4 regions of the Hahella sp. KA22 genome follow, and region 3 is predicted to be linked to each of the others. Evidence: riboswitches for the same ligand, from Rfam matches in the RefSeq annotation. Region 3 holds a riboswitch; each other region holds the start of a gene.
What was found. A riboswitch is a leader RNA that binds a small molecule or an ion and turns the genes downstream of it on or off. The one in region 3 is predicted to bind cobalamin.
Positions count from the first base shown of each region.

Region 1: another riboswitch for cobalamin. It lies ahead of EUZ85_RS06540 (TonB-dependent siderophore receptor); the one in region 3 lies ahead of EUZ85_RS00070 (CbtB domain-containing protein).
Region 2: another riboswitch for cobalamin. It lies ahead of EUZ85_RS01825 (ribonucleoside-diphosphate reductase subunit alpha); the one in region 3 lies ahead of EUZ85_RS00070 (CbtB domain-containing protein).
Region 4: another riboswitch for cobalamin. It lies ahead of EUZ85_RS01460 (ABC transporter substrate-binding protein); the one in region 3 lies ahead of EUZ85_RS00070 (CbtB domain-containing protein).

Region 1 is NZ_CP035490.1:1,454,866-1,462,041, forward strand. Features, by position in the region: gene phhA (phenylalanine 4-monooxygenase) at 1-231, opposite strand, end outside; gene EUZ85_RS06520 (phospholipase D-like domain-containing protein) at 470-1,153, opposite strand; gene EUZ85_RS06525 (hypothetical protein) at 1,301-2,056, shown strand; gene EUZ85_RS06530 (hypothetical protein) at 2,092-2,493, shown strand; gene EUZ85_RS06535 (DUF3012 domain-containing protein) at 2,638-2,826, shown strand; cobalamin riboswitch at 2,970-3,167, shown strand; gene EUZ85_RS06540 (TonB-dependent siderophore receptor) at 3,278-5,224, shown strand; gene EUZ85_RS06545 (hypothetical protein) at 5,256-6,446, shown strand; gene EUZ85_RS06550 (cobyric acid synthase) at 6,507-7,176, shown strand, end outside.
Region 2 is NZ_CP035490.1:397,546-404,721, reverse strand. Features, by position in the region: gene EUZ85_RS01860 (GNAT family N-acetyltransferase) at 76-591, opposite strand; gene EUZ85_RS01855 (FMN-binding negative transcriptional regulator) at 779-1,393, shown strand; gene EUZ85_RS01850 (MmcQ/YjbR family DNA-binding protein) at 1,414-1,797, shown strand; gene EUZ85_RS01845 (pilin) at 1,810-2,295, opposite strand; gene EUZ85_RS01840 (type II secretion system F family protein) at 2,320-3,300, opposite strand; gene EUZ85_RS01835 (pilin) at 3,304-4,275, opposite strand; gene EUZ85_RS01830 (hypothetical protein) at 4,521-4,820, shown strand; cobalamin riboswitch at 4,899-5,121, shown strand; gene EUZ85_RS01825 (ribonucleoside-diphosphate reductase subunit alpha) at 5,246-7,176, shown strand, end outside.
Region 3 is NZ_CP035490.1:12,997-20,172, forward strand. Features, by position in the region: gene cobD (threonine-phosphate decarboxylase CobD) at 1-596, opposite strand, end outside; gene cbiB (adenosylcobinamide-phosphate synthase CbiB) at 597-1,541, opposite strand; cobalamin riboswitch at 1,645-1,857, shown strand; gene EUZ85_RS00070 (CbtB domain-containing protein) at 1,882-2,058, shown strand; gene EUZ85_RS00075 (CbtA family protein) at 2,180-2,983, shown strand; gene EUZ85_RS00080 (ATP-binding protein) at 2,988-4,721, shown strand; gene cobO (cob(I)yrinic acid a,c-diamide adenosyltransferase) at 4,741-5,340, shown strand; gene EUZ85_RS00090 (cobyrinate a,c-diamide synthase) at 5,374-6,678, shown strand; gene EUZ85_RS00095 (cobalt-precorrin-5B (C(1))-methyltransferase) at 6,682-7,176, shown strand, end outside.
Region 4 is NZ_CP035490.1:310,035-317,210, reverse strand. Features, by position in the region: gene EUZ85_RS01480 (putative solute-binding protein) at 1-405, shown strand, start outside; gene ilvE (branched-chain-amino-acid transaminase) at 407-1,291, opposite strand; gene EUZ85_RS01470 (PLP-dependent aminotransferase family protein) at 1,471-2,904, shown strand; gene EUZ85_RS01465 (hypothetical protein) at 2,911-3,516, opposite strand; cobalamin riboswitch at 3,623-3,898, shown strand; gene EUZ85_RS01460 (ABC transporter substrate-binding protein) at 3,976-4,857, shown strand; gene EUZ85_RS01455 (iron ABC transporter permease) at 4,847-5,818, shown strand; gene EUZ85_RS01450 (ABC transporter ATP-binding protein) at 5,815-6,597, shown strand; gene EUZ85_RS01445 (energy transducer TonB) at 6,594-7,176, shown strand, end outside.

The DNA.
Region 1 (7,176 bases), 1.4 Mb from region 3:
CCAACCGGTTTCACGGCGTAATACGGAGGAAACTTCCTCTAGTTGGGGGATACGGTCTTCGGGTAAATCCAGTAACTTCAGTCCATGAAGATATTCGTCGCAGGCCACATTACGTATGACCTTGTATTGTCGTGTGATCAGCTCACGCCAGACGGCGTGCTCCGAATCGGGGTAGGCGATAAAGCCGGATGCGTCAGGCTCTCTCGCAACATACTTTGTACCTTTGCCCATTTTCTCACCTCGTGACGTGTCAGGAAGGGTGTATTCCATGGCACTCTTATTATTCTACCGGCTTGTGGCCGGCTTAATCTGGCGGCCGTCAGTTGGGTTGGACGGCGCGAGGTCGGAATTTTTTCCGGCCGGGCCTTCCTCTGATTAAATGACAATCCGCAGAATTTGTCTATACATTGCTAATAACGGCTGGCGATTAGCGAGGGAGATTTAATGACAATTCTTTATCGTAGACGCCTTAGTCCGAGAAGGCGCGCCACAGTTTGGCGAACTCTCCAGAAAATTCCCTGACGAGGCCGGGGTGGTCGGTCACTACGATGTTTTCCTGGTTATAAGTACTGGCGCTGCGAGTCCAGTTAAAACTGCCGTGAATCAGGACGCCATCGTCGATAAGGGCGAATTTATGGTGCATATGGTGGGGTTCATCGTCCATCTTCACCAAAATGCCAGCCTCTTTGAAACGATCGATGTCGCTGCCAAGATCAAAGGACTTGTCATTGTCCGTGATGATGCGGATTTTTAGCCCCCTTTTATGGGCGTTAATAATTTCATCCGCGATTCTGTCATCGGAAATGGTAAAAACGCAGATCTGCAGACTGCTTTGAGCATTGCGTATGCGTTCTATGATGGCGCGACGACACTCCTCTCCTGGGCTGAAATAAGCTCTGGTTAAATTGCTATCCTCCTCGCCTGAGTCCAAAGCCTTGATCACCCGCTCCAGCCATTTCAGCGCCCTGAGCGCGCCATCGCCTCCATTGACGATCAATGGACGGGTCAACTCAAAGGCGCGATTACGCATAAAGCGCACTTGATCCGGCTGTAAAGTCTCAAGCATCGCCAGCAACGCCTGTTTCTCAGCATTATCGAACCTCTCATCCGTAAGGGTTTGTTGGAGGAAGAAAGTCAGTTGGTCCAGTTGCATTGTGTTTTCCACTTTGTACTAATGATAATGGGTTTTATTTATTAGAACTTTTAATGTGATACTTGTTTGTTGTTGCACATTTGAGGAAAAATAGTAAATTTTAATGCAAGTACTTTTACTTTGCTAATTTGTTAAGAGAGTCTGCCAATGAGTCAAGCTAAGGTAACTAAAAGTCACATTAACCGCAATGCGCAACAAATTCATATCATGTCTATCGATATGTTTTTGGAGATCGCAAAGAATATGCGTGAAGATATTGACTTGAGTGTTTTGAAAACAGGAGCTGGACTTGTTTCACCTACTCAAGATTTGACTCTTGTAGGAAAGATTGCAGCAGAAATTGGGCTGGCTGGGCGATTTGTTACTAGGATGGTTGAAGATAAGGCATATATTGTAATAAAAGGCTACTCTGGACTCCGAAAATCATTGACGGGTACGAGATACTTGGCGTCTAACCCTAAGGTGGTTGATATGGCTATTGGTCAGTTAGGTGTTAATAGTAATTTAATAAAAGGCGCGAGGCTTACTATCTATCTAACTGTTCCTTTGACCGTCCTTCAATTTATTTTAAGCGATGAAAAGTCGTTATCTGTGTTAATTGGCACTCTGGCTACTGACATTGTTAAAGTCGGAGTTGCTGCTACGGTTGGCTCTGCTGCCGCATATGTTGTAGGCGCTTTCACCACTGTCGCTGTAGGCCCTTTGTTGGCTGCAGTTTTTCTTGGAGTTGCGACAAGTTTTTTACTTGAGGAGCTTGATCAAAAATATGGAGTTACTTCCGCTCTTATAGAGAGCTTGAATTCTTTGCATAATAAAACTATTGGTGAAGCGGCTCGTCAAGTCACTATATTTGAAAGTAACTTTATTGAGAGAGCGCTTATGAAAGCTACGAGTAGGTATTAATGATAGCTATGAGGAAAATTGTAATATGCGTAGCTATGTTGGTTTTAAATGTTGCTGCGTTGGCATTTGCAGCTAGATTTTTAGATGTCATTTATTTTGCTCAGCAGGAGGCGGCAAGTGGAGCTAATGTAATTGAGTTTCACGGTGGTGTGCGTTATTTGTTGCTGCCTCTAATAATACCTCTGATTACGGTTGTGGCAATAATTGAGCGACTAATAAAATCGAACTTCTTTAAAAGAATCCAAGGTGGAATATTAATCGCCGGAGGATTCCTTTTGCTTTTCTCGGGGTGGTGGGTTGAGAGATCTTCGACGTATTATATAGAAAACCTGGGCTACCAAGTATGTGGCGAAACCTATTCGGGGATATGGCTCACGGTTACTTTATACGCTGACAGTGTAGAAAATTGCGCCAGTGGCAAAGTTGAGGGTAGCTAAGCTTTTGAAGCAATTTAACCAGTCAGAATTGTGGATAGTTGCTCTCAATTGAAAATTTTCGCCCTCAATCTCCAAACTGACTGCCTCTGCCTTGTATACTTCTCGATTAAAGATGAACTTGTGAAATGACATTCAGGATTTCCTATGGCGATTAAACGCGTATCTTCTTGGCTATTGGTGGTGGGGTTGAGCTTGGGTGCTTTAGCCGGTTGCTCTCCCGAGGTGGGGAGCAAGGACTGGTGTGAGGATATGGCGACCAAGCCGAAGGGTGACTGGACGGCGAATGAGGCGACGGATTACGCCAAACATTGCCTGTTCCGCTCCGACAGTTAAGCGAGCAGACTCATCTCCTAACTTATTGGGAATAGGGGGAGGCTACATTTGGATAGTTTTCAACAGGTTGCCGCGACCCTGGCGCTTGTGGTTTGGGTGAGGCGCTTTGTGCGCCTTGACTTTACAGGGGCGGCCATTTAGCTTACGCCCCCATTGCATCAGGTGTCCTGAGAACATTCGTTCAAGGGATGAAACGGGAAGTCGGTTTAAGTCCGACGCTGCCCCCGCAACGGTAAATGAGTCAAACGACAACCCCCTGTCACTGCGGATTCGCGGGAAGACGTTGTCGCCGGTTACACCACTCATGAGCCCGGAGACCGGCCTGACGCCTGCTTATCGCGTGGCATAGCGGAGGGCTTTGCCGGGATTCGTCTGACTCGACTCCTTTCCCTCTTTGCTTGTATCCGCTGCGCAACAATTGCATTCACTGGCGCTACTCTTTCGGAACATTATGAGGCTTGTACCCCTTTTGCTTTTAGTTGGCTCACAACTGACCGGCGTTCGCGCGGAAGAGTTGGCGCCTGTTGTCGTCGAAGCCAAAGCTCCATCTGCGGATGAAATTGACGCGGAGTATCAAACTGGCTTTGTTAAGGTGATCAAGCGCGAGCAATTTGACTCGAAAGTCGCCACCGTCGCAGACGTGCTGAAGAATGAAACCGGCGTGCAAGTGCGTCAGAGCGGCGGGCTGGGATCATACTCCGCTGTTTATCTTCGTGGCTCCACCAGTAAGCAGGTGAACGTTTATCTAGATGGAGTATTGTTAAACGATGCGACTGGCGGCTCGGTGGACTTGAGCCAGATATTGCTGAGCGGCATTGAGCAGATTGAAATTTATAAAGGCGCAACGCCGATTCAGCTGGGCTACTCTGGCGTCGGCGGCGCGATCAATATCAAATCTCTTCGTTTCAGCAAACCCCTCAGACAATTAAGTCTTGGGTATGGCTCATTCAACAGTCGTAAAGGGGCGCTTACATTCGCCGATAGCGTTGGCGAAACCAACTACCTGGCGTCCCTTGATTATCTCGGCAGTGATAACGACTTCGAGATGCTGAACAACAACCAGACCGAATTTAATCCCTACGATGATCGTGTGGAACGTCGTCGCAATGCGGATTTCAGTCAGTTCAATGGCATGCTGACGGCGGAACGCAGCCTGTCGGATAGCACGGATTTGCAACTGATGGCGCAACATTTCAATAAAGATCAGCATCTGCCTGACATCGCTAATCTGGAGAGCACGCGAACCAGTCTGGATACGGACTTCACTCGTCTGCAGAGCAAACTGAGCTTTGCCCGAAATACACAGGAAAATTATTCGGGGCGCATTTTCTTGTCCACACAAGAAGAGCGTTATGACGACAGTCAAAGCCGCATTGGCCTGGGCGTGCAGAAAACTCGGGCTGACACGGATGTGGTCGGCGCCGAGTTATATGGCTCCTATTCAATCGGTCTGCATCTGCTCTCCGCTACCTTGGAGGCGCGCCGGGAAACTTATCAGGAAGAGGACCTGACCGGGCGCAGGCAAAAGCAGGAGTTCGAGCGTTTTACCTACTTGCTGGGTGTGCAAGACGAGTGGGCGGATGCTGAAGATATCTGGTTGGTGCGCCTGAGCGCGCGCCAATACTTTCTTGAAGATGAGACTCCCGCTGCATCCATGAGCGGGCGCACGGAGGTGGCTTCCGATTCCGCTCAATATCATTCATTGCAGGCTGGCGTTCGTTACCGCCTGACAGATTGGCTGTCGCTCAAGTCCAATGCATCCCGGGATGTGAGGTTCCCTCAGTTAGCGGAGAAGTTCGGCGATAGAGGATTCTTCATTGGTAATAGTGAGTTGCACCCGGAAACAGCGTTGAATGGTGACATCGGATTTGAAGTGGGCGTAGATAGTTTTAGTGTATCTGCGGCCTATTTCTATCGGGATTTAAAAGATGCTATCGTCCCCTCTTATGACTCAAGGGGAGTCGGCCGCTTTGAGAATGTCGGCAAAGCAAGGGTTAGCGGAGTGGAAGTGGACGCCATGTATCGACCTGTTCCCGCCTGGACGTTTATCGCCAGAAGCACCGCCCAGGACACAGAAAACCTGTCAGACGCCCGTGACCTGCACGGTAAACAACTGGCGGGCGCCTACACCTATTCCCACTTTTTATCCGCCGCCTGGAGTATCGGGCGCATCACCACCTCCGTCGAGTATCGTCATGAATCCGGGGCTTATTACGACAGCGCTCAGGAAACGGAAGTGGAAGATCAAAACATTGTCGATGTGGTGGGGCGCTGGTCCGATGGCGAGACTACCGTTGAAGTCAGCGCAAACAATGTGACCGATGAAGTCGTTGAAGCTTTTAACGGTTACCCTTCTCCTGGGCGACACTATTTTGTGTCTTTACAGCATTTATTTTAGTTTCCTGTTTAATAACTAAGAGGACGCGGGCATGCAGCAGAGTATAGCAACAACGTTGAAATGGACGGGTTTAACCCTGGCGTTTGCGACGATGGCGGGTTGTGGCGGCGGAGACAGCGGTAATGGAGGAACGACGCCTGGTTCGGATTGGGTCGCGGTTATCGCCGGTGTGGCGAATGACTATTCATCAAGTGAAGTCTCGATTGCATCTGCTAAAGCGCCATACGATGTTGTAGAAGGGTATGCCAGCTCCAACAAGTCAGATATGTCTGTGGCGGCCTATGGAGACAGTTTTTATCGTATTGGTAGGCGTAGCCAGGATAATATCTCCAAGTATAACTATGACAGCCCAGGCGTGTCTGACTGGCAGTTCACCACCAATGATGATGGCGAGTCTCTGAGCAACCCTTATGACATAATATTTGTTAGCGATACCAAGGCGTATGTGCTGAGGTACGGCGGTTCATCCATTTGGGTAGTGGATCCATCTGTTGCGTTAAGCGATGAAGAGCACTTCAAAACGGGTGAGATAGATCTGAGCAGCTACGATGATGATGGCGTTCCAGAGATGTCCGCAGGGGTGATATACAATGGCAAACTATATGTCGTCATGCAGAACATGGACGATGAATTTGCGCCAGGAACTGCTTATCTAGCGGTAATTAATGTCGCCACTAATGAAGAAATCAATATCTCCGGCGGAGCCCAAAAAGGCTTGGCTTTAAATATCAAGAATCCTCATACCATCATAGAGCAGGGCGGCTCGCTGTTTATTGCCGGGCTTGGACGGTACGACAGCACTTTTTCAAGTCCTCCCCGACCTGCTGAGTACACGGGGGGCATAGAGATCGTAAATCCAAGCACCTATGACCACTATGTGCTCATCGACGATGGCAATGATGTCAGTCATCCGTACGGTTTGATCACGGATATGACCATCCTTTCTAATACGGTGGGCTACTTCAACGGTTATGAAGAATTCCAAAAAACGTCTCTTTATCGTTTTAACCCAAGTACGGGAGACGTTGTTGCTTCGGCGATCCCTGGCACGGCCAGTGTGGATTTACGTTCAATCGCCGCCAGTCCAACGGGCGAATTGTGGTTTGGCGTCGGTGGAGCAAATCCTGACTTGGTTATCGCTAACACATCGACTGAAACCATCATCAAAACTATCGGCGTTGATAAAAATCCAGCAAAAATAGTTTTCGCTGAAAAAGACTGACGTGCTCGTGCGTGCGCCTGTTTCAGTGAGCTGTTTTGTTCTAGAAGGAAGTCTATCTGGATGACCAAGAGTACGCTCATGATCCAGGGAACCACTTCCGACGCTGGCAAAAGCACACTCGTCACCGCGATATGCCGCAGTCTGTTGCGGCGTGGCGTGAAAGTGGCGCCGTTCAAGCCACAGAATATGGCGCTGAACAGCGCCGTAACGGTGGACGGTGGTGAGATTGGGCGGGCGCAGGCGGTGCAGGCGCAGGCCTGTGGCCTGCAGCCGCATACGGACATGAACCCAGTGTTGTTGAAGCCCAATACGGATATTGGCGCGCAAGTCATCATTCATGGTAAAGCCCGCGCCAACATGGATGCGGTGGCCTATCACGACTACAAACGCACCGCCATGCAGGCGGTGCTGGAATCTTTTCAACGACTCTCCTCCGCTTACGATGCGGTTCTGGTTGAGGGCGCAGGCTCGCCGGCGGAGATTAACCTGCGCGATCGAGATATCGCCAATATGGGGTTTGCGGAAGCGGTCGACTGCCCGGTTATCCTGATTGCCGATATTGACCGGGGGGGCGTGTTCGCTCATTTGGTCGGCACATTGGCTTTATTGAGCGAAAGTGAACAGCGACGGGTTCGCGGCTTTGTCATCAACCGTTTTCGCGGCGACATTGCTTTGCTTGAGCCGGGACTCCGGTGGCTGGAGGAATATACCGGCAAGCCCGTGTTGGGAG
Region 2 (7,176 bases), 380 kb from region 3:
CAAGGAGCAGATTAAGGGGCGAAGCTTAAGGGAGGCTTAAGTCAATGCTCGAAAAAGAAAAATTTATTGATGGGCTTATTGAGGCAGCGACAGCCCCATTAGCGTCACGCTGTAGAGCGCGTTGTCCATTTCTGCGACGTTGGGCAATTCTCCCCAGCATTGGAAGCCATGCTTGCGAAACAAGGCGAGACTGGGCGCATTGTGAGAGAAAATCACTCCGACGAGCGCCGTCACGCCAAGTTGCGGCGCCAACGTTATCGCATGACTCAAAAGGCGGGCGCCCATTCCTTTGCCTCGCTGCTCCGGCGCCAGATAGATGCTCAGTTCCGCCGTATGTCTATATGCAGGACGAGAATGGTAAGGCTCGAAGCTAATCCAGCCCAGAATATGGCCCGCTCGTTCCGCCACCAACAAAGGGCGTTCACTTGTATGCCGCAAAAACCAGTCCCGACGACTCGCTGCGGGAACCTCCTCGGTATCCGCGGTGACTTGCCTGGAAGCGACCGTGGAATTATAGATATCGACAACGGCTTGCAGGTCCGCCTCTTGGGCGGGACGTAACTGGAAATCCTCAAAGACGGCGTTAAGCATGTGATGTCCTTAACCATGAGAGTTGTGAAACGCTCAGCCGTTATAGCGCAAAACGTTATTTTCGCAAAGCCCGCTGGCACACCCTGTCAGAGCGGGTTAAAAACGCTATATTATTCAACCCGGTGCGTTAGACGCCGACAGGCGCGACGTTTTACCCACAGTCCGTGCAGTCAGGGATATTTTGACTATGTACATGCCCGCTTCATTCAAGGTGGAGGACCGCTCCGCCATGCTGGATTTTATCGACCGTTGGAGCTTCGGCGTTTTGATGACGCTGAAAGCCGGTTCGCTGGAGGTCAATCAAGTCCCTTTTATACTGGATCGCGAGAATAACCGTTTGTATGGCCATCTGGCCCGCCAGAACGACCAATGGAAAGAGTTGGACGGCGCTGATGAAACACGGGTCTTGTTTCAGGGACCGCATGCGTATGTGTCGCCAGATTGGTATGAAAGCGCAGGAATGGTCCCTACCTGGAACTTTATGAGCGCGGAAGTGCGGGGACGCTCGGAGTTATTGCCTCCTGAGCGCCTGCCCTGGCTGCTTGAGCAATTGAGCGATAAACACGAAGCGGCGTTCGCCAACCCCTGGAAAATGAGCAAGGTGCCGCCAGCGAAGCTGGAGGCGATGATGAAAGCCATTGTCGGCTTCAGCATTGATATCGAAACCTTGAACGGCAAGTTCAAACTCAGCCAGAATCGTAACCCGCAGGATCGGGCCGGTGTAATCGCCGGGCTGTCGGCGCAGCCGGACGAGAATTCACAGGTGATCGCGCAGCAGATGCAGTTGCTGCAGGATAGCTGACTTTAATCAGAGGCGATGATATGGACTACGTAGCGGCCAGACAGGCGCTTTTAAGTAAACCCGAAGCCATTGAGGATTTTCCGTTTGGACCCGAAGTGGCTGTGTTCAAGATCAAAGGCAAAATGTTCGCGACCCTAGGCATGGAAGATGGCGAGGGGCGCATGAACCTGAAGTGCGATCCGGTGGAAGCGTTGGCGTTGCGGGATATCTTCCCTTCCGTGACGCCGGGCTACCACATGAATAAAAAACACTGGAATACGCTGGCGCTGGATGGCGGCGTGCCGCCCGGAGAGATCGGGCGGATGATTGATAACTCCTACGCGCTGGTGGTCAAAGGCCTCACCAAGACGGAGCGTCAGGCGCTGGAGCTGCGTTACGGCAGGGAAACCCTGTTCCCCGCCTAAGCGTTTCAGCGTTCAGAACCGGCAGTTGGAGGGCAGATAAGCCGGCTCTATATCCGTCTTGTTGGCGCCGACGGCCTCCATTCCCTCGACCGCGGGGCTATGTCCGCATAACCAGGTCATTGGGCTGGCGGGGCTGCCGGTCACGATGGCGGGGCGAATGGTGAGATATTTGTCCTGCAGACTTTTGTTCACCTTGTTGCCCAACTGAACATGAAAGGCGCCGTTCTCCAGAGTGATGTTCTTCACAAAATTCCCCAATAACTTGTTGGGCGCAGGCATGCCTGCGGCGGCGTTATCGGCCGGAAAATCGCCTTTGTATTTGTAATACTCTTTCACCTGGTCACGCAGTTCGCCCACGATGGTGACCGCCTCAGTGATCTGCGCCCGAGTGATGTATATCTGGTAACTGGGCAAGGCGACGGACGCCAGGATGCCGATGATGGCGACCACTATCATTAATTCGATGAGGGTGAATCCGTTTTGTGTTTGTTTGCTCATAATGCTGCCTTTGCCGAGTAGAAGTTAAATTGCGGAGCCTAAGCCAAATATTGGCAGGTAGACGGCGAGTACGGTCGCTCCAACCAGTATGGCTATTAAGGTGCTGACGCCTGCGACGAATTTGGTTTTGAAGGAAGCCAGAGCCGCGGAGTACGCGACGTTGAGTCGCTCGAACTGATACGCCAACTCCTGTTCCAGCGCGCCAGTTTTCAGGGCGATCATCAGATCCAGATATTCCGATTGTGAGAGCTTTTCTTCCAGACTGGCGCTGGAACAGAGTTGTAGCGCCTCGCGTAAGGACGTTTCCGCATCCAGACCTGAGCGGTTAAGCAGGTAGGCGTTGGCGAGCCAGATATAACGCAGATGGGCGTTGGCGATGGAGGACAAACCTGGGACGCGTTGCATGAAGTCCGGCATGGGCCTCAACTGTCGAATACAACCGACCGCCTTGAACCCAATCCAAAATAGCGGAGCCAAACCGATCAAGACGAAGATCCAAACTGACTGAAACGTCTCCATGCCGGATATCAGCGCCAGCGTAAATGCTGGCAGCTCCATATTCATTTCACTGTAAAATACCTGAAATCCCGGCAATACCTTGATGAGCAGGACGCTGAAAATAAAGATGGCGATCATTAACAGGACGAAGACGTAGCCAAGCAGACTTTGCAGTCCGTCCCAAACGCCACGCCAGGATATTTCCATAGCGTGAGAGTGGGTGATATAGCGTTCCAGAAAGCCGGGTAGCGAGCCGCCTCTGGCGCGCACGATGGCGGCGAGTCGACTTATGTCGTAGAAGGGACTGTCCTGATAAGGCGTCGCTTGTAGGCTGACGTCACCCTGCAATACTTTTTTCAGTTGCTCAACCTGGGGCTGTGCGTGAGCCGGCAGGAGAGGCTCCAGTCGGGCCAGCGCCTGTTCTAGAGAAAGCCCTTGTTGAACCTGATGGTTCAAGTGCCGCAACAGTTGGCTTAGATTTGAGTTTGGTGATGAAATAAGGATCACGGTTTAACCTCTACAGATATAGGGGAGTTGCTCCGGAGGCAGCGAGCTTTTGTCGTCGCCGTAGACTTTGCGTGGACCCGAGTGGGCTGACGCGCATGTCCAACCCAGGGTGCGCAATGCGCCATCAGGATTACTGACGACGGATCGAAAGCTGATGGTTCCAGGCGTTTCTTCAGCGAGCGGAGAAAATGTAAAGTGCAAGGCTCCGCTAGCATCAAGTTCAACAGGCTGGAAATAAACCGCCTCAACCTCGCTCAAAGCATACAGTTTGTCTCGCTCCGGCCAGACGCCGGAGAAAGCGTATTTTTCCGCCATGTCTACTCTGACCCCTCCCAATAAACTAAAGGCCTCGGTTAGACGAGCTTTAATAATGGTCTGGCGTCCGGCGTCCAATGCGAAAGTCAAAGCGATGCAAATCACGGCGATACAGGTAAAAATCTCCAGCCAACGAAAGCTTTTAACAGTCTGGAAAGACGGTCTGAAAACGAGGACGTCGTGGCCAGATTGCAGCGGCGAGCCGGCGACGATTACGGAGACGCTTGCATCCGACTGAGCCGAAGCTGTTATGAACTGCTGGTTGACCCATCTTGCCCGCCAGTTCAAATAGGTCAGAAAAGGAAAGGCGGACAGAATAAACAGAGGATGCAATGCCTCCGCGAGCGTAGAGGCTGTTATCACTGCTGCAATATAGAGCGCGCTGGTCCATGGGCCAAGCGAAGGATCTGAGCGGCCCGCCAAGGAGGAGCTGCGCGCGAGATTACCAACCAGAGCAGGAATAAAAAAGTAAAAGAACAGCCCGCGCAGCGGCGGCCAGATAGGATCTCCCGATATAAGCCGATACTTGCGCCAATTCATGTAATGCCAGAACAGCTCGTACGCGCCCAGCGTTAACACATACAAAAGACAGTGCAACCACATGGGGGGCGCAAAATAAGGCGTCAGTTTTTCTTTGAAAAAGCGGCGTCGTTCAGGCAAATCCAGTCCTTAATGCGAAGAAGAAAATTATTAGCAGTTTAGCTGATTTGTATCCTGAACTGCTTTTAATTCAGGTAATTACCCGCTTATTTTTTGGGGTGACAATGAGGTTTGGCAAACTTCGGCTGCTCGACCGCCATGAAAATCGTGGATATGTGAATGTCGCCGTTAGGGATGTCAGTGTGGTTTAGCTGTATTGACGGCGACGGCTTACTGTATAGAATGGCCGCCTTTTGGGAAATCTCATGGATTTGAATCTAATCGTTGGCGTTCTGATCGAGAGTGCTTGCCTGTTCGCTGCGGCTAAGCTGCTGAAAGTCTCGCTGGCGTTTATTGAGGCATTCTTGATCGTTCTTGCGGCGGCTTTGATTGGACTCTTTGTCTATGGGCTGCCTGGTTTGCTTCTCGCGATTGGATTCTATCTGGTTGCATTAAAGCTGATTACCAAAGCGGATGCTTATTCAGAGATTTTTATTCTTACACTCATAGGATTAGGCGTCCAGGCGCTACTGAAAAAGTTCTTATTCGCCGTCATTCTGGCCTGATTTCAACCCATACGCCCACGGTTTTGCTGTATGGCGTTGCCTCTACATCTAGTATTTACTTTTAGTATTCAAAACAATATATTGTGCCTCAGCTATGGTTCACGCCTGTTCAAAGGTTGTGCTAAGAGGGAATCCGGTGAGAGTCCGGTACTGACGCGCAGCGGTGTGGGGGAACGAAAGCGACGCGGGCGGAAACGCCCACGCACTGTCCTGAAAGTGGATGGGAAGCGGTCGCCGTAGGTTCGCAAAAACGTGTAAACGCCCCCGAGTCCGAAGACCTGCCATGCTGAAGTTATTCATGCCTTCGCGACTCAGGGTAATGATAAAGCGCCGCTTTGTGCGAGGCGATTTTTGTCCTGTCTGCGCGTCGCTTTATGTCCCTAATCGTGGAGGTTCGGCCAGAACACGCGATAGAGGACAATTCCATGACCGGCAGTTTTTCGTCCCCCAGTGAGGCGCGCGCCTCCAGTTCCCCATCTGTTTCATCCGAATCACGCACTCATAACGCCCTGCTGCAGGTGATCAAACGCACCGGTCAGGCTGCGCCGTTTGACGACCGAAAAATCGCCATGGCGGTGACCAAGGCGTTTTTGGCGGTGGAAGGACAATCCGCGTCCGGTTCGCCCCGTGTGCGGGATTCCGTAGAAAAACTGGTTAAAGATATCGTGGCTCGCCTGCGCCGCCGCAGCCCGGAAGGCGGTTCGGTGCATATTGAAGAAATTCAGGATCTGGTGGAGTTAGGCCTGATGCGCGGCGGCTTCCACAAAGTGGCCCGCGCTTATGTACTGTATCGTGAAGAGCATGCCCGTCAGCGCGCGCCTGCGCCAAGCGAACAGGCAGGGGAGACGCATCCCGATATCAATGTGAAATTCACTGACGGCTCAGAAGCGCCTTTGAATATGGGACGTCTACGTACAGTGATCAGCGATGCCTGTGCGGATCTGGACGGCGTCAGCGAGGAAAAAGTGCTGCAGGGCGCACTGAAGAACCTGTACAACGGCGTTAAGCATAAAGACGTCAACGCCGCGCTGGTCATGGCGGCGCGTCCTCTGATCGAAGAAGAACCTAACTATTCCTATGTGTGCGCCCGTTTGTTATTGGACGGTTTGCGTGAAGAGTCGCTGAGCTATCTGAATATCGCTGCGTCCGCCACGGAAACTGAAATGGCGGAACTGTATCCGTCTGCGTTCCGCGCCATTATCGAACGCTGCGTGGAGCATGAATTGCTGTCGCCAAGTCTGCTGGAATTCGATCTGGAACGACTGGGCGCCGCGCTTAAGCCTGAGCGTGATCGTCAATTCACCTACTTGGGGCTACAGACCCTTTACGATCGTTACTTCATTCACTGGCGCGAGACCCGCCTGGAATTGCCGCAGGCGTTTTTCATGCGCGTCGCCATGGGGCTGTCGGTGCAGGAAGACGACCCTAACGCTCGTGCGATTGAGTTCTACAACTTGTTGTCCTCTTTTGATTACATGTGCTCCACGCCGACGCTGTTCAATGCCGGCACCAACCGTCCGCAATTGTCATCCTGCTATCTGACCACTGTGCCGGATGACCTGGAGGGTATTTACGGCGCGATCAAGGACAATGCGCTGCTGTCCAAATGGGCGGGCGGTCTGGGCAATGACTGGACGCCGGTGCGCTCTCTGGGCTCCCACATCAAAGGCACTAATGGTAAATCCCAGGGCGTGGTGCCGTTCCTGAAGGTTGTGAACGACACGGCCGTGGCAGTGAATCAGGGCGGCAAACGTAAAGGCGCCGTGTGTGCTTATCTGGAGTCCTGGCACCTGGATATCGAAGAGTTCCTGGAACTGCGCAAAAACACTGGCGATGAACGCCGCCGCACCCATGACATGAACTCCGCCAACTGGATTCCTGACCTGTTCATGAAGAGGGTGTTCGAGGACAAGGAGTGGACGCTGTTCTCACCCAGCGATGCGCCGGATCTGCACGATTTGTACGGCTCCGCTTTTGAAGCGCGCTATACCCACTACGAATCCCTCGTGGAAAGCGGCGCCATCACCCTGTTCAAGAAAGTGCCTGCGCAGAATCTGTGGCGCAAGATGCTCTCCATGTTGTTCGAAACAGGCCATCCCTGGGTGACCTTCAAAGACCCCTGTAACCTGCGTTCGCCGCAGCAACACGTTGGCGTGGTGCACTCCTCGAACCTGTGTACGGAGATCACGCTGAACACCAGTCAGGACGAAATTGCGGTGTGTAACCTGGGCTCGGTCAACCTGGTCAACCACATTCGCAATGGCGAAATCGATCATGATCGTCTGCGCAACACCGTGTATACCGCAGTGCGCATGCTGGATAACGTCATTGACATCAACTATTACGCGGTTCCCCA
Region 3 (7,176 bases):
GAATCTGTCTCCGCATCGGCGAAGGCTTCGTCCACCACCATCAATGCGCCCGTGGACTGCAGTCGCTGCGCCAACTCACGTAGCGCCGCCAATGGCGTCCTACGGGCGGCGGGGTTATTCGGATTAATCGCCACCAGGGCGCGCAAGTTTTCTGTCTGCGCCAGACGCGCCGCCGCTCCCGCCAGATCTCCTGCAGGGTAATGAATAATTTTGAAGCCTTGACGACGCCAGTGATGCTCATGTTCGCGATAGCCGACGTCCGGCAGCGCCGCCACACCTGGGGCGCAGCAGGCGGGCAGATGTTGAATCGCCCATTGCGTGCCGGGAATCGCCAGCAGGGAATCCGTCCCGTAATAAACGCTGGCGGCCTGTTGCAACGCCGGGTCGGCATAAGGCAGACGTCGAAACACCTCTGCCGGAATGCTGGTCAGCGGGTATGGAAAAGGGCTGACGCCGGTGGATAAATCCAGCCAGTCAGCGGCGGCAACGCCATACAGGCGGCTGTATTTATCCAGATCGCCGCCATGGACGGGAGCCGGCTCATCATCCTGAAGGTCCACGTGTCCGGCCCCGTTATCAAAGTCGCTCCCGTTCATTCAACCCGCTCCCCACAGCCATAGCACGCCCACTCCCAAAGCCACTGTCGCCGTCCACAACGCCAGAGAGCGATTGATCAGTCCACAGGCGCGCTCAATGGATTGCGCCGTGGCGGCGTCGCCGCAGCCCAGTGAAGGCCGATGCTGCAGACTGCCGTGATAGGTCGCCGCGCCGCCGAGCCGCACCCGCAGCGCGCCCGCGCCCGCCGCCATGACCGGCCCTGCATTGGGACTTTTCCATTGCGCGCCCTGAGCGCGCCAGCATCGCAGGGCGCTGTCCATGGCCCCGCAGCAGGCGTAACTGAAGGCGGTCAGACGGGCGGGAATCCAGTTGAGCACATCGTCAAGTCGCGCCGCCGCCCAGCCAAAACTTAAATAACGCGGGCTCTTATAGCCCCACATTGCATCCAGGGTATTGCTGAGGCGATACAACACCACGCCGGGAACGCCGGCGAGCAGAAACCAGAAGATGGCGGCGAAGATGGCGTCGTTGCCGTTTTCAAGAGCGGATTCCGTGGCGGCGGAGGCGATCTCCTCCTCCCCCAGTTCGGCGGTGTCGCGACTGACGATCATGGATAGACTGCGCCGCGCCGCCTCCGCGTCATGCCTGCGTAATGGCGCGGCGACCTGACGCACATGCTCCAGCAGACTGCGCCAACCGATGGCGAGATAAAGCACGAAGGCGGAAAAGATAATGTGTCCCCAGGTGGAAGACTCACTCCACGCGTTCGCCAGCCAGGCGAGCGCCGCCCAGGGCAGAATCGCGGCAGTCACCGCCGCCGCGCCAAGCGCGCGGGTTGCTGAGGAAGAGAAGTCGGCGATGCGAATCGCTCCCTCCACCCAACCGGCGTAACGCCCGAAACCAACCAAAGGATGCAGCCGGCGCGGTTCTCCCAACAGGGCGTCGAAAGTCAGGGCGAGGACAAGAATCAGCAATGTATCCATTGGTCAGTATGCGCCAGGCTCATGATGAGGCGGCCTATTCTCACCATGGTCCGCGCTCAATGCAACCCGCTAACTTGTTGACTTCCCCTGGGTTCAGCCAATAGCATATCCCGCTGACCAAGGTGCTCGACCACGAGATAATCGGGAAATCTGGTGCGCAATATGCTAATCCAGTGCTGCCCCCGCAACGGTAATCGAAAGTAATTTGCCAACGCCACTGTGTCGTCAGTTTTGACATGGGAAGGCGCAAATGTTGTGTCGAAAATGCTTCGACCTTTCGTAAGCCCGGAGACCGGCCTTGCTTTATCCACTGCAGTTCGTACGGGTAGGTGCGCAGATCATGCAAACTAAAAATCTCTCTCTTCCATTGCTGGCTTCCAATAACGCAGCGCTACAACTTATCGGCGCCATGTGCTTCGGCGGACTGATTCTGTTCGCAGTGGGCTTTCTGTCCATGGATGCGGCTCACAACGCCGCTCACGACACCCGGCACGCGTTTGCTTTCCCCTGTCACTAACAGTTACTGAATTCTGAGGCCCTGCCAGGGCCAGACGTTCGCCTGTCTAACTTGACGCCGCACCTCTTGTGCGGCGCTTGCGCGCATAGCGACGTCACACCGCATTGCATGAGGAAGAGACATGTTGATTCAGCGTATTATCCTGGCGTCGCTGCTGGTTGGCCTGTTGGCTGGCGGGCTGTTGAGCGCCGTACAACACTCCCAGGTCACCAGCATTATTCTGGAGGCGGAAACCTACGAAGGCGATGAAGCGCCAGAGCCCGTTGCCGTGGCGGAGCACCAGCACGCGGCGACGGGCGCCCATCACTCCCATGAGCACGATCACGGCGCGGCGGAATCTGGCGGCCATCACCATGGCGAAGACGCCTGGGCGCCAGAGGACGGTCTGGAGCGCACCCTGTACACCCTGCTTGCCAACGTGCTCGCCGGAATCGGCTTCAGTGCGCTCATGCTGGCCTGTATGACCGCCGCCAGACTCAGCGGCAAAGGCGGCGCAGGCTGGGGCGCGGGATTATTATGGGGACTGGCGGGCTATGGCGTTTTCTTTGTCGCTCCCGCCCTGGGACTGCCGCCGGAGATTCCCGGCATGCAGGCCGCCGCACTGGAAAATCGCCAGTTGTGGTGGATCGCCACCGCCCTGGTTACTGCGATCGGTTTCGCCTTGCTGGCGTTCGCACCGGCATGGAAAAAGCTGGGCGGACTGCCTCTGCTGATTATTCCGCATTTGGTCGGCGCGCCGCACGCCAATGCGCCGGAGTTCGCCGCCGCCAACCCACAGGCTCTGCAGGCGCTACAGATGCTGCATCATCAATTCATCACCGCCGCCACCCTGACCAACGCGCTGTTCTGGGTGATCGTCGGACTGGCCTGCGCCTGGTTCCTGCGCCGTTGGAGCAGCCAGGACGTCGCGCGGCAGGCGCGCTGAGTCAATGGACGTCGCCGCCCCGCCAGCTCTCGCCGCCTACCCATTCGCCGCGGTTGTCGGCCAGCAACCGCTAAAAACTGCGTTATTGCTCGCCGCCATCAATCCTCATCTGGGGGGCGTATTGATCAGCGGTCCGCGCGGCTCCGCCAAGTCGACGCTGGCGCGGGGACTGGCGGATTTATTGCCGGAGGCGGCGGACAAGTTCGTCACCCTGCCCCTGGGCGCGTCTGAAGAACGCCTGATCGGCAGCATTGACCTGCAACAGGCCATGGGCGAGCGACGCGTGCAGTTTAATCCCGGCCTGTTGGCCAAAGCTCACGGCGGCGTGCTTTATATCGATGAAGTCAATCTGCTGCCCGACCCCTTGGTGGACGCCCTGCTTGATACGGCGGCCTCGGGCGTGAACTTTGTCGAACGGGACGGCCTCAGTCACAGCCATCCGGCGCAGTTTATTCTGATCGGCACCATGAACCCGGATGAAGGCGAACTGCGACCGCAGTTACAGGACCGTTTCGGTCTCGCCGTCACTCTGGATGAAACCTACGACGTTGAACAGCGCATGGCTATCGTGGAGCGACGTCTGGCCTTCGAACAGGACCGCGAGGCCTATCTGGCGCAATGGCGCGACGCTCAGCAAGATCTGCAAACCCGCATCGCCGCCGCCCGCGGGCGCCTGTCACAGGTTCTCTGCCCTTCAGATATACAACGGGATATCGCCAGCCAATGCCTCGCCGCTGGCGTAGAAGGCGTGCGCGCGGATATTTGCTGGCGCCGCGCCGCCATCGCCCATGCCGCCTGGAGCGGACGCGACGAGGTCAGCGTGGAAGACGTGGCGGCGACCCGGTCGTTCGCGCTTAGCCATCGCGCCAATCACCAGGATACGCCGCCGTCTTCTGGCGGTTCGCCCCCCTCACAAGGCGGCGGGAATACAGGCGGCTCTGGGGGATCGTCGTCTTCGTCCTCTGGAACCTCCGGTGACTGGGGGGGCATGCCGCCGCAACTGATGGCGGCGGACAAGCCGGTGACGCCACAACTGCCCGAGATCCCAACGCCAGGTTCTCCGTCCTCTCGTCGCGACACACAGCGCAGCGGCGCGGAACAACGACAAGGCGCCGCCCCGGGTCGCGCGCAACTCAACCGGCAGGCGCCGTCCTCACGTCCGGACTGGTTCGCCACGCTCGTCCATCCCGACAACCGGGGCGACGGGTTGCGCGAAATACGTTATCAGCCCCGTCGCCAGGGTCGCGACACACTGAACTGCGTCTTGCTGGACACCTCCGCCTCCACTCTGAGCCAACGCGCGCTGGCGCAGGCGAAAGGGGTGATTCTGGGACTGGCGCGGCAAGCCTACCTGGCGCGGGAGAAACTGGCCGTACTGGCGTTTGGCGCGCAGCGCACGGAGTGGATCATCCCCTGCCGACGCGCCCCCAAAGATATCACCGCCCTGCTCAATGAACTTCCCGCTGGCGGCGGTACGCCGCTGCGACAGGCGCTGCTGCATGCGCGTCAGCTACTGGCGCGACAGACCCGCGCCAACCCGCATCTGACCTGCCGTACGTTGCTGCTGACTGACGGGCGCAGCCGCGATCCGCTGGACGACCTGACTTGGGATTCGCCCCTGTGGGTGGTGGATACCGAGCAGGCCGCCGTCAAACTCAATCGCTGCCGACAACTGGCGCAACGCCTCGGAGCCGCCTACGCCCCGCTGGCCGCTGTGCGCGCCGCCCTGGAACACTAACGCCTCGGAGATACGAATGATGCTGGACGAAAACGAAAAACACCGCCGTCGCATGGCCAACAAGAAGCGCATCATTGACGAGCGCATTGCGCAAGCCCAGGAAGAGCGCGGCGTGCTTATCCTGCTCAAGGGCAATGGCAAAGGCAAAAGCAGTTCCGCCTTCGGCACCATGGCGCGCTCCCTCGGTCACGGCCACCGTTGCGCGGTGATTCAATTTATCAAAGGCAGAGACGCCACCGGCGAATTTCTGTTTTTCAAAGATCATCCCCGTGTGGACTTTCACGTCATGGGCCACGGCTTCACCTGGGAAACCCAGGATCGCGAGCAGGACATCGCCGCCGCCCGTCAGGCCTGGGCCTTGGCGGAGCAACTGCTGACGGACGGCAGCTATGATTTTCTACTGTTCGACGAATTGAGCTACATGGTCAAGTACGGCTATCTGCCGGTGGAGCCCTTGGTAAAGGCGCTTCAAAACCGCCCACAGCATCAAAACGTGATGATCACCGGGCGCACCATGGCGACGGAGTTGCAGGACATCGCCGACACCATCAGTCAGGTGCAGGATGAAAAGCATGCGTTCCGTCTGGGCGTGAAGGCGCAAGCAGGAATCGAATATTAGCTATGAGTGAAGATTGATGGAGAAAGCGCACTGATGCAGGCCCGTTGTCCCACTCTGTTTATTTCCGCCATGGCTTCCGGCCAGGGTAAAACCACCGTCACCGCCGCCCTGGCGCGTTATCATCGCAACCAGGGTCGCAAAGTGCGTGTCTTCAAGACCGGTCCGGACTACCTCGATCCGCAGATTTTGCAGATCGCTTCCGGCGCGCCGGTGGAACCATTGGACCTGTGGATGGCGGGTGAGGAATATTGTCGCGACCAGCTCTATCGCGCCGCCCGCGAAGCGGACCTGATCCTGATCGAAGGCGCTATGGGTTTGCTGGACGGCGAGCCCAGCAGCGCGGATCTCGCCGCCCGCTTCAATCTCCCCGTCGCCGTCGTGATCAACGCCAAAGGTATGGCGCAGACCACCGCCGCAGTGGCCTATGGACTCGCCAATTACCGACGCGATTTTCAGTGCGTGGGCATTATCGCCAACGCCCTCGGCAGCGAGCGTCACCTGTCGCTTATCGCTGAGAGCCTGCCCTCGCAGGTTCCTTTGTTGGCCGGAATATTTCGCGATGACGCCATCGCCCTGCCGGAGCGGCATCTGGGTCTGGTGCAACCTTATGAACAGCAAGGGCTGGAGCAGCGCCTGGATCAGGCCGCCGCCGCCATCGCCCACACTCCGCTGGCCAATTTGCCCGCCGCCGCCAGGTTCAAACCCGCGCTGCGACCCGCTGTCAGACCCATGCTCGCAGGAGTGCGCATCGCCGTCGCCCGCGATGCGGCGTTCAGTTTTATCTACGCCGCCAACCTGCGTCTGTTGCAGGAGATGGGCGCGGAGGTTCTGTTCTTCTCTCCCCTTGAGGACAGCGAGCCGCCGCCTGCGGATGCGCTGTGGCTGCCCGGCGGCTATCCGGAACTCCATGCCGAGCGCCTGTCCGCCAATCAGGCTATGAAAGCGGCGTTGAAACGTTTTTATATGGACGGTCGTCCGATGCTCGCGGAATGCGGCGGCATGCTGTATGCGCAGGAAACGCTCACCGATCAGCAGGATCGAATTTTCGCCATGGCCGGACTGATTCCCGGCGCGGGGGAGATGCGCGCCAAACGCGGTTGCCAGGGCATGCAGACGGCGCCGCTGCCGGAAGGCGACGTGCGCGCTCACGCCCATCATCACTCCCGCAGCCATGGAACCCGGCCGCCCATCGCCTATGGCCGCCGTCAGCGTCATCCCGCTCCCGGCGAGATCATCGTGCGCAGCAAGGGCCTGACCGCCACCTATTTGCACCTGTTCTTCCCTTCCAATCCCAGCGCCGTGGCCAACCTGTTCCGGCCGGGCGCTACGGAAGCCTGAGGCATGTGGCGGGAGAGCCCCGAACGCCAGCAGCCGTTGCGCACAGGCCTGACCACCGGGACCTGCGCCACCGCCTGCGCTCTCGCCGCCGCCCGCCTGCTGCTGACCGGAAAATCCTGTGACGAATGCGAAGTCACTTTGCCGAAAGGCAAGAAAGTACGTCTGCCCATCGCCGAGTGCCGCCGCCTCGACCTGCACAGCGCTTACGCCGTGACCGTTAAGGACGCCGGCGACGATCCTGACGTCACCCATGGCGCGCGGGTGTTCGTCATCGCCAGCCTGGGAACCGGCGCAGGAGAAGTGCGCTTTTCCGCCGCCGACGGCGTCGGCACGGTCACCCGCGATGGTTTGTCTCTGGCGGTGGGCGAACCCGCTATCAACCCGACTCCGCGCCGCATGATTCGCGAACATCTGCTGGAACTGGCGGACGAGTGCGCCTACAACGGCGCCTTTGATGTAGCGGTCGGCGTGGAGAACGGCGCCGCCCTGGCGCAAAAA
Region 4 (7,176 bases), 300 kb from region 3:
GATGTCGCCTATGCTCCCGCGATCGCCTATCAGCCTTTGGAGCTATATAAGGGCGTAGAGCCGGATGGGGGCGTGTATTCATATAGTTTTGCGCAGATGACCTATCAGGTGCTGGTGCGGAAAGATCGCTTCAAGGCGGATTTCGCCCAGAAAGCGCGAGAGCATTTCCAGGGACGCTTTGATGAGCTGATGGAGATGGTGCGTAAGGCGGAGGCGGAAATACCCGCGAAAGTATGGATACATCCCAATCAGGAGGAGGCCACCGGGTTTAACAATATGCTCAAAGAAGTGCGCATTGCATTGAAGCAGGATGGGGCTTATGACCCCAAGGCCCTGCAACTCATGCTGAAGGTGCGGTGTCATAGTGACCCCGCCAACGCCGAATGCGTTGACGGGCGCGAGTGATTTAAGCGCCGCACTCCTGAGCAATCAAGGCGGCGAAAGCCTGGCGCAGGCGTTGTAGAACCTCGCCGGGCGATGTGCGGAGGGGACGTCCGTCCACCTCCGCGACGGATAAGAGCCCTGCGCCGCTGCCGGTCAGGAAGCATTCATCCGCCGTATACAGATCGTAAGGGGTGAGCGTGCGCTCACTGACAGGAATGTTGCTGGCCTGAGCCAGCTCCATGATTACCGAGCGGGTTACTCCCGCCAGCGCGCCGTCGCTGGTTGGAGGCGTCAGCAAGCGTCCATGGCGGACGATAAACAGGTTTTCCGCTGAGGCTTCCGCCACCTGACCGCGTTCGTTCAGCAACAAGGCTTCATCAGCGCCGGCGACATTGGCTTCCATGCGCGCCAGGATCGAGGTCAGGTAGTTGAGGCTTTTCACTCTGGGGTCCAGTCCCGCCCCTACGGTGCGACGTACGCTGGCGATGATCAGTTTGAGCCCTTTCTCCTGCGCCTCGCTGGAGGCCATGCTGAGCTGATCCGCCAGAATGAACACATTCGGCGTGGCGCAGTTACGCGGATTCAAGCCCAGGTTGCCGGGGCCACGGGTGACCACCAGCCGCAGATAACCGCTCTCGCCGCCATAACGGCTTATCAACGCGCTGACTCCCTCGCGTAAGGCGTTGGCGTCATAAGGAAGGGTGATTCCCAGGGCGGCGGCGGAGTCCTGCAGACGCTGCAGATGTCGCTCTATGCGAAAGGGCGTACGTTGATAGAAGCGCAGCCCCTCAAAGACCCCGTCCCCATACAACAGACCGTGATCGTAGACGGAAATCGCCGCTTCCGCTGCGGGAACAATGGCTCCGTTCAGCCAGCAATACGGGATAGGGGAGGCGGCGGCTTGCATAGTCTTTCTCCTGCTTTATCAGGTTGAGGGGGAAAACAGCAACAATAAACAGACAGAGGATTGCGATATAGGCCAAGAAAAATTTATATATATCGATACAGTTTCGCCTTTTGGCTTGCTGTACTGGTATATCGATGAAGAACTGTACTTGTTTGCGTATGAGTGAGGCGGCGACCGGCATGAGCAAAAAGCGATACGAGGAAGTGGCTGACGCTGTGGCGGGACGTATCCGTCAGGGTATGTACGCGGTGGGAGAGCGTATACCGGGCACCCGGGATTTGGTGGAGCACTTCAGCGTCAGCGTGTCCACCATCATGGCGGCGCAACGTCTGCTAGAGAGGCAGGGTTGGGTGGAGGCGCGGCCGCGATCCGGTTATTACGTGCGCCGTCGCAATCAGAATGGTTTGGCCGAACTGGAGGCGGCGTTGCCCAAGGTGACCGGATTTGAAGGCGCGCCCACCCTGGTGGACACGCAGCAGACCATCATGAGTCTGGTGCAGGCGACCCAATCGTCCAAGGGTATGAATTTCGCCATGGCGGCGCCGGCGACGCAGTTTTTGCCGGCGGCGGCGATGGAAAAAGCGTTCCGGGCCGCGTTGCGCGGGCCCAGTGAAGACATTGAAGCGTATAGTTTTCCTCCTGGCGCGTTGCGTTTGCGTGAGGCCATTGCGCAACGCATGAAGGACGCCTGGTGCGATCTGGAGCCAGACGACATTCTCATCACTAATGGATGCCATGAAGCACTGACTCTGGCGTTGAGGGCGGTGACGCAGCCCGGAGATGTGGTGGCGGTGGAGTCGCCTACTTACTTTGGGTTGTTGCAAGTCATTGATGCGCTTGGACTAAAGGCGCTGGAAATTCCCGCCGACCCGAAAAGCGGGCTCAGCCTGGAGGCGCTGCAACTGGCGTTGGAGCTGTGGCCGGTCAAAGCCTGCGTGGCCATGCCCAACTTTAGCAATCCTCTTGGATGTCTGATGCCGGATGAGCGCAAGGAACAGTTGGTGCGCTTGCTGGAAGTCCGAGGCGTTCCTTTGATCGAAAATGATATCTACGGCGAGCTGGGCTTTTCCGGCCTGCGTCCGCGCGCGGCGAAGAGTTATGACCGTGCCGGCGGCGTGCTGTATTGCTCGTCGTTTTCCAAATCAATCGCCCCCGGTTTGCGGGTGGGATGGATGGCTCCAGGGCGCTGGCGGACGCGGGTCGGTTACCTGAAATTCGCCAGCACCCTGGCCTGCCCAAGCTTGCCGCAGATGGCGGTGGCGCATTATCTGGCGCAAGCGGATTTCGACCGCCATCTGCGGCGTATGCGCCATGAGTTCGCGGTGCATGTGGAGCGCATGACGACGGCGGTGCTGCGGTATTTTCCCGCAGGCGTACGGGTATCGCAGCCGGCGGGTGGGTTTGTATTGTGGGTGGAGCTGGAGGAGGACTGCGATACGGTTGCGTTGTATCGCAAAGCGCTGGCCGCTGGCGTGAGCATTGCGCCGGGAACTCTGTTCAGCGGCGACGGCGACAAGTACAGACATTGCCTGCGGCTCAATTGCGCGGCGCCCTGGACGGCGGAGGCGGAAGACGCGATCCGCCAGTTGGGCGTTTGGCTGCGCGCGGGCTAAGCGAGATTACCAGCCGAAGCTGAACGTGGGATCAATGAAGAACATGACGCCGCTATAACAGGCGAGCATCAGAAAGCTGCTGATAAAGCCGTGAAAAGCGGTCTTGTAGCCGGCTTCTTCGTCCTTCTTGAAAAGAAAGCGATAACCTGCGAAACAGCTCAAACCAATCACAAACAGCGCTACCAGGGCGAAGCCGCCGTTGATCACCTGCATATTGATGATGAAATTCTCTCGCGCCGTAACAGCCGCCGGCGCTTCGTCCGGATACAGGATAAAAGAGCCCGGCAGCAATGGGTGGGCGGTGGCTTCAATGGTGTAACGATAGAAAGGCCAGAAGCGTCCGCAGCGGGCGAGCAGGCGATCGCCTTCCTGAGCGCTGACCACGGCGCTGGCGGCGAATAGCGGGCCGCCGCAAAGATCGAACTCCTTTTTCACCTCTTCCCGGCTGTGCAGTTCGACACTGCGTTCGATGCTCACCGGCGACCAGCCGGTCAGATTGAAGACGGTATATTCCAACAGGCTCAAGCCATAGGCCAGTCCAGCATACATGAACACGAGGAACAGCAGACGTTTCAGAATGAGTCCATGGCGGGACAAGGGCGCGTCGGTCATACAGTCTTATTCTTGTCGGTAATTACGGGAGCGTAAAACTGACACAATCTTGCAGACAGGTCCAGCGCCCCTCAGCGGCTTTCTGGACTTAAAATGACCAATTCACGATAATGTGGGCCGCAATGGTTCCAGTTGCTCAAAGTTCGATCATTTTCGATGAGAGCAGGATTAAATGGGAATCCGGTGAGCGCGACTTTATGCGCGTTCGATCAGCCGGAGCTGTCCCCGCAACTGTGAGCGAAGAGTTCGTCCCGGATAACGCCGCCCCTCCTTATCGCGACGTTATCAAAGGCCACTGGGTGGAGATCGTCTCCATGTTGGGAAGGCGGGACAGGACTACGAAACGCAAGCCAGGAGACCTGCCATTGTTTGACTCCCATTCGGAGCCTGTTTTATCCGACCGTAAACGGGGAATTTACGCCGGATTCGCACCTCGCATCGATTCAAGGCGGCATCTGCATGTTGGTTAAGGCTTTTCGGGCCCTGGGATTGCTATCAGCGTTTACTTTCACACTTTCCGTCAACGCGGGCGATGTTCGCGCGGCTGAGCCGACGGTCATGTCGGTCAACCAGTGCGTTGATCAAATGATGGGGTATCTCGCCCCGGAAAATCTGGTGTCGGTCACCTGGCTCAGTCATCAGCCCTCTGAGCTGGAAATTGCGTCGACGTTGCGTGAGATTCCCGCCAATTTTGGTTTTATCGAGCAAGTGCTGGAACTCCGGCCGGATATCGTGATGGCGGGTCAGTATGGCGCGTCTTCGCTTAAGCCGCTGGTGCGGAAGTTCAATATGCGTTGGGTGGAGATTCCCTTACCGCAATCCCTCGATGATTTGGCGTCAAGCTGGAGCCTTATGGGGGAAGCCGTTCGCAAACCCGGGCAGGCTGCGGCGATTGTAAGCGAGCTGAGGGCCTATTTCGCCAGGGTTCACGAACGTATAGCGGACAAGCAAGTCAGGGCGCTGATTCTGAACGCCAATGGCTGGATAGCTGGCGAGGGTAATTTCCAGGACGCCTTTCTGGACGCCATCGGCGTGATTAATGTGGCGAGCGAGCAGGGCGTGCAAGGTTGGGGGCAAGTGGATCTGGAGACGCTGGTGCGCTGGCGGCCGGATTTATTGCTCATGGTCAGCAACAGCTATGACAGCGAGGCGTTGGCGACGAATTGGGTGGAGCATCCTTTATTGAAGCGCCGTCCTTCCCGTTTCGAACCTTTGTATATCCCCGCTGACTGGCTCTCCTGTGGAACGCCCGCCATGACGCTGGCGGCCCAAAAAGTAGCGGATCATATACTGACGCAAGAGCGTAAAGCGTCCGGGTCGGAGACTGCGGATGACTTATAACCGTTTGCTCCTGATTCTGAGTGTGACGCTGGCCTTTTTGATCGGTTTGTCTCTTTGCACCGGCCGGGTCACCGGGGTGAGCTGGCCGGGGTGGGATCTGGAAACCCAATTGATTCTATGGGAAATCCGGCTGCCGCGGACACTATTGGCGCTGCTATGTGGAACGGTATTGGCGCTATCCGGCGCCGTGTTGCAGGGACTGCTACGCAATCCGCTGGCGGACGCCGGCGTACTGGGGGTTTCCTCCACGGCGGCCCTAAGTTCGGTGTGCGCCATCTACTTTGGCTTTTCAGCGAGCGGACTGTTTACGCCAGTGGCGGGCATTATCGGCGCCATGCTGGGACTGCTGGCGCTGGTAATGATCGTGGGATCGGAAGCGGGCATCGTGATGATCATTCTCGCCGGCGCCGCCATTAATTCGTTCAGTTCAGCGCTGACGGCGCTGGCTTTGAATATGGCGCCGAATCCTTTCGCGGTGCAGGACATTCTATTCTGGCTGATGGGGTCATTCGAACACCGCACCCTGCAGCACTTTTACTTGGCGGCGCCGCCTGCGTTGTTGGGGATGGCGTTGCTGTTCAGTGTGTCGCGCTCACTGGATGTTCTGTCGCTGGGAGAAAACACCGCCCGCTCCATGGGCGTACGTCTGCAGAAAGTACAATGGGTGGCCGGCCTGGGGGTGGCGTTGGCGGTGGGCGCCAGCGTGGCGGTGAGCGGCGTAATTGGCTTCGTGGGGCTGGTGGTGCCTCACATGCTGCGACCGTTTACCGAGTGGCGGCCCGGCCGATTACTGCTTCCCAGCGCCTTGGCGGGCGGGAGCCTGATGTTGTTGACTGATATTGCCGTGCGCTGTCTGCCGCCAGGGCCGGAGTTGCGAGTCGGCGTCATTACGGCGTTGTTGGGCGGGCCGTTTTTCCTGTGGCTGCTGCGCCATCTGCGTAAAGCGGAGGCGTTGGTATGAGCGCCGCGCTGAGCCTGGAGCTAAGCGGATTGCAGGTAGGCTATCCCGGCGCTCCGGTCCTATCTGATGTCAGCTTTCACCTGCCATCCGGACAACTGACGGCGATACTGGGCAGCAACGGCGCCGGCAAGTCCACCCTGTTGAAAACCATTGTTGGACTGATTCCCAAGCTATCCGGCGCTATGCGGCTGCAGGATCAGGATCTGTGCGAGATGGCGCCGAAGCAGCGGGCGCAGCATATTTCATATCTGGATCAGGACACCGATTGTCATTGGCCTTTGAGCGTGGAAACCCTGGTCGGTCTGGGTCGCTTTCCAGCGCAGACCCATCGCAGCAAATTAAGCGCGCAAGATCAGGCTCTGATTCAGAACGCCATGCGGCAAGCGGATGTCACGCATCTGGCGCAGCGCACGGTCACCCGTCTATCCGGCGGCGAGCGCGCCAGGGTGATGCTGGCGCGGGCGCTGGCGGTGGACGCTCCCGTATTGATGGCGGATGAGCCGGTGGCGGGTCTGGACCCTCAGCACCAGATTCAGGTGATGAGCCATTTGCAGGATTGGGCTGGAAGTGGCCGGATCGGCGTTGTAGTGCTGCACGATTTGACCCTGGCGCTACGGTTTTGCGGACAAGCGATGCTGGCGATGCCGGATGGAACCCTGGTGGCGGGCGACACAAACGAGGTCTTGAGCGATGAGCGCATCCAGCAGGCGTTCGGCGTCTCGGTGGTGCGGGGGCGCCATGAGGAACAGCCTTATCTGTTGCCCTGGAGTCTGAAGTGAGCACGGACGTCGCCAGCGCTAAATACCCGCCATTATTATGGATGGCCTTGGTCGCTTCCCTGGCGGCGCATGTAGCGTTGATGCTGTATTTCAATTCGCCCCAACCCACTAAAAATCGACTTACATCGACCACAATGACCGTAGCCATCCAGGCTCCGGCGGCGCCAACGCCAGTTTCCACGGCGCCGGCGCAGGCTCAACCTGCGGTATCGAAGCCGACCCCGCAGCCGGTTCTACAACCTGCGCCGCAACCTCAACCCGTTGATACTCCAGAACCCGTTTCTCCGCAGCCCAAAATGGCGGCCAAGCGGGTGGAGACGCCGGTCCCCAAGCCCAAACCGGTTCCGGCAAGCAAGCCTGTCGTACAGGAGAAGACGCCTAAACCAACGCAGGCGGCGCACAAAACTGTTCCGCAATCTATCCCACAAACCACAACGGCGAAGCCGCAGGTCACGCCTGCTGTGAACAAGCCGGCTCAGGCGACTCCGCCGACGCCAGCGTCGCTGGAGCCCGCGCCAGTCCTGGCTGTTGCGCCTGTGTCTGCGCCAGTGGCGGTCAGTGCGCCATCGGTATCCAGAT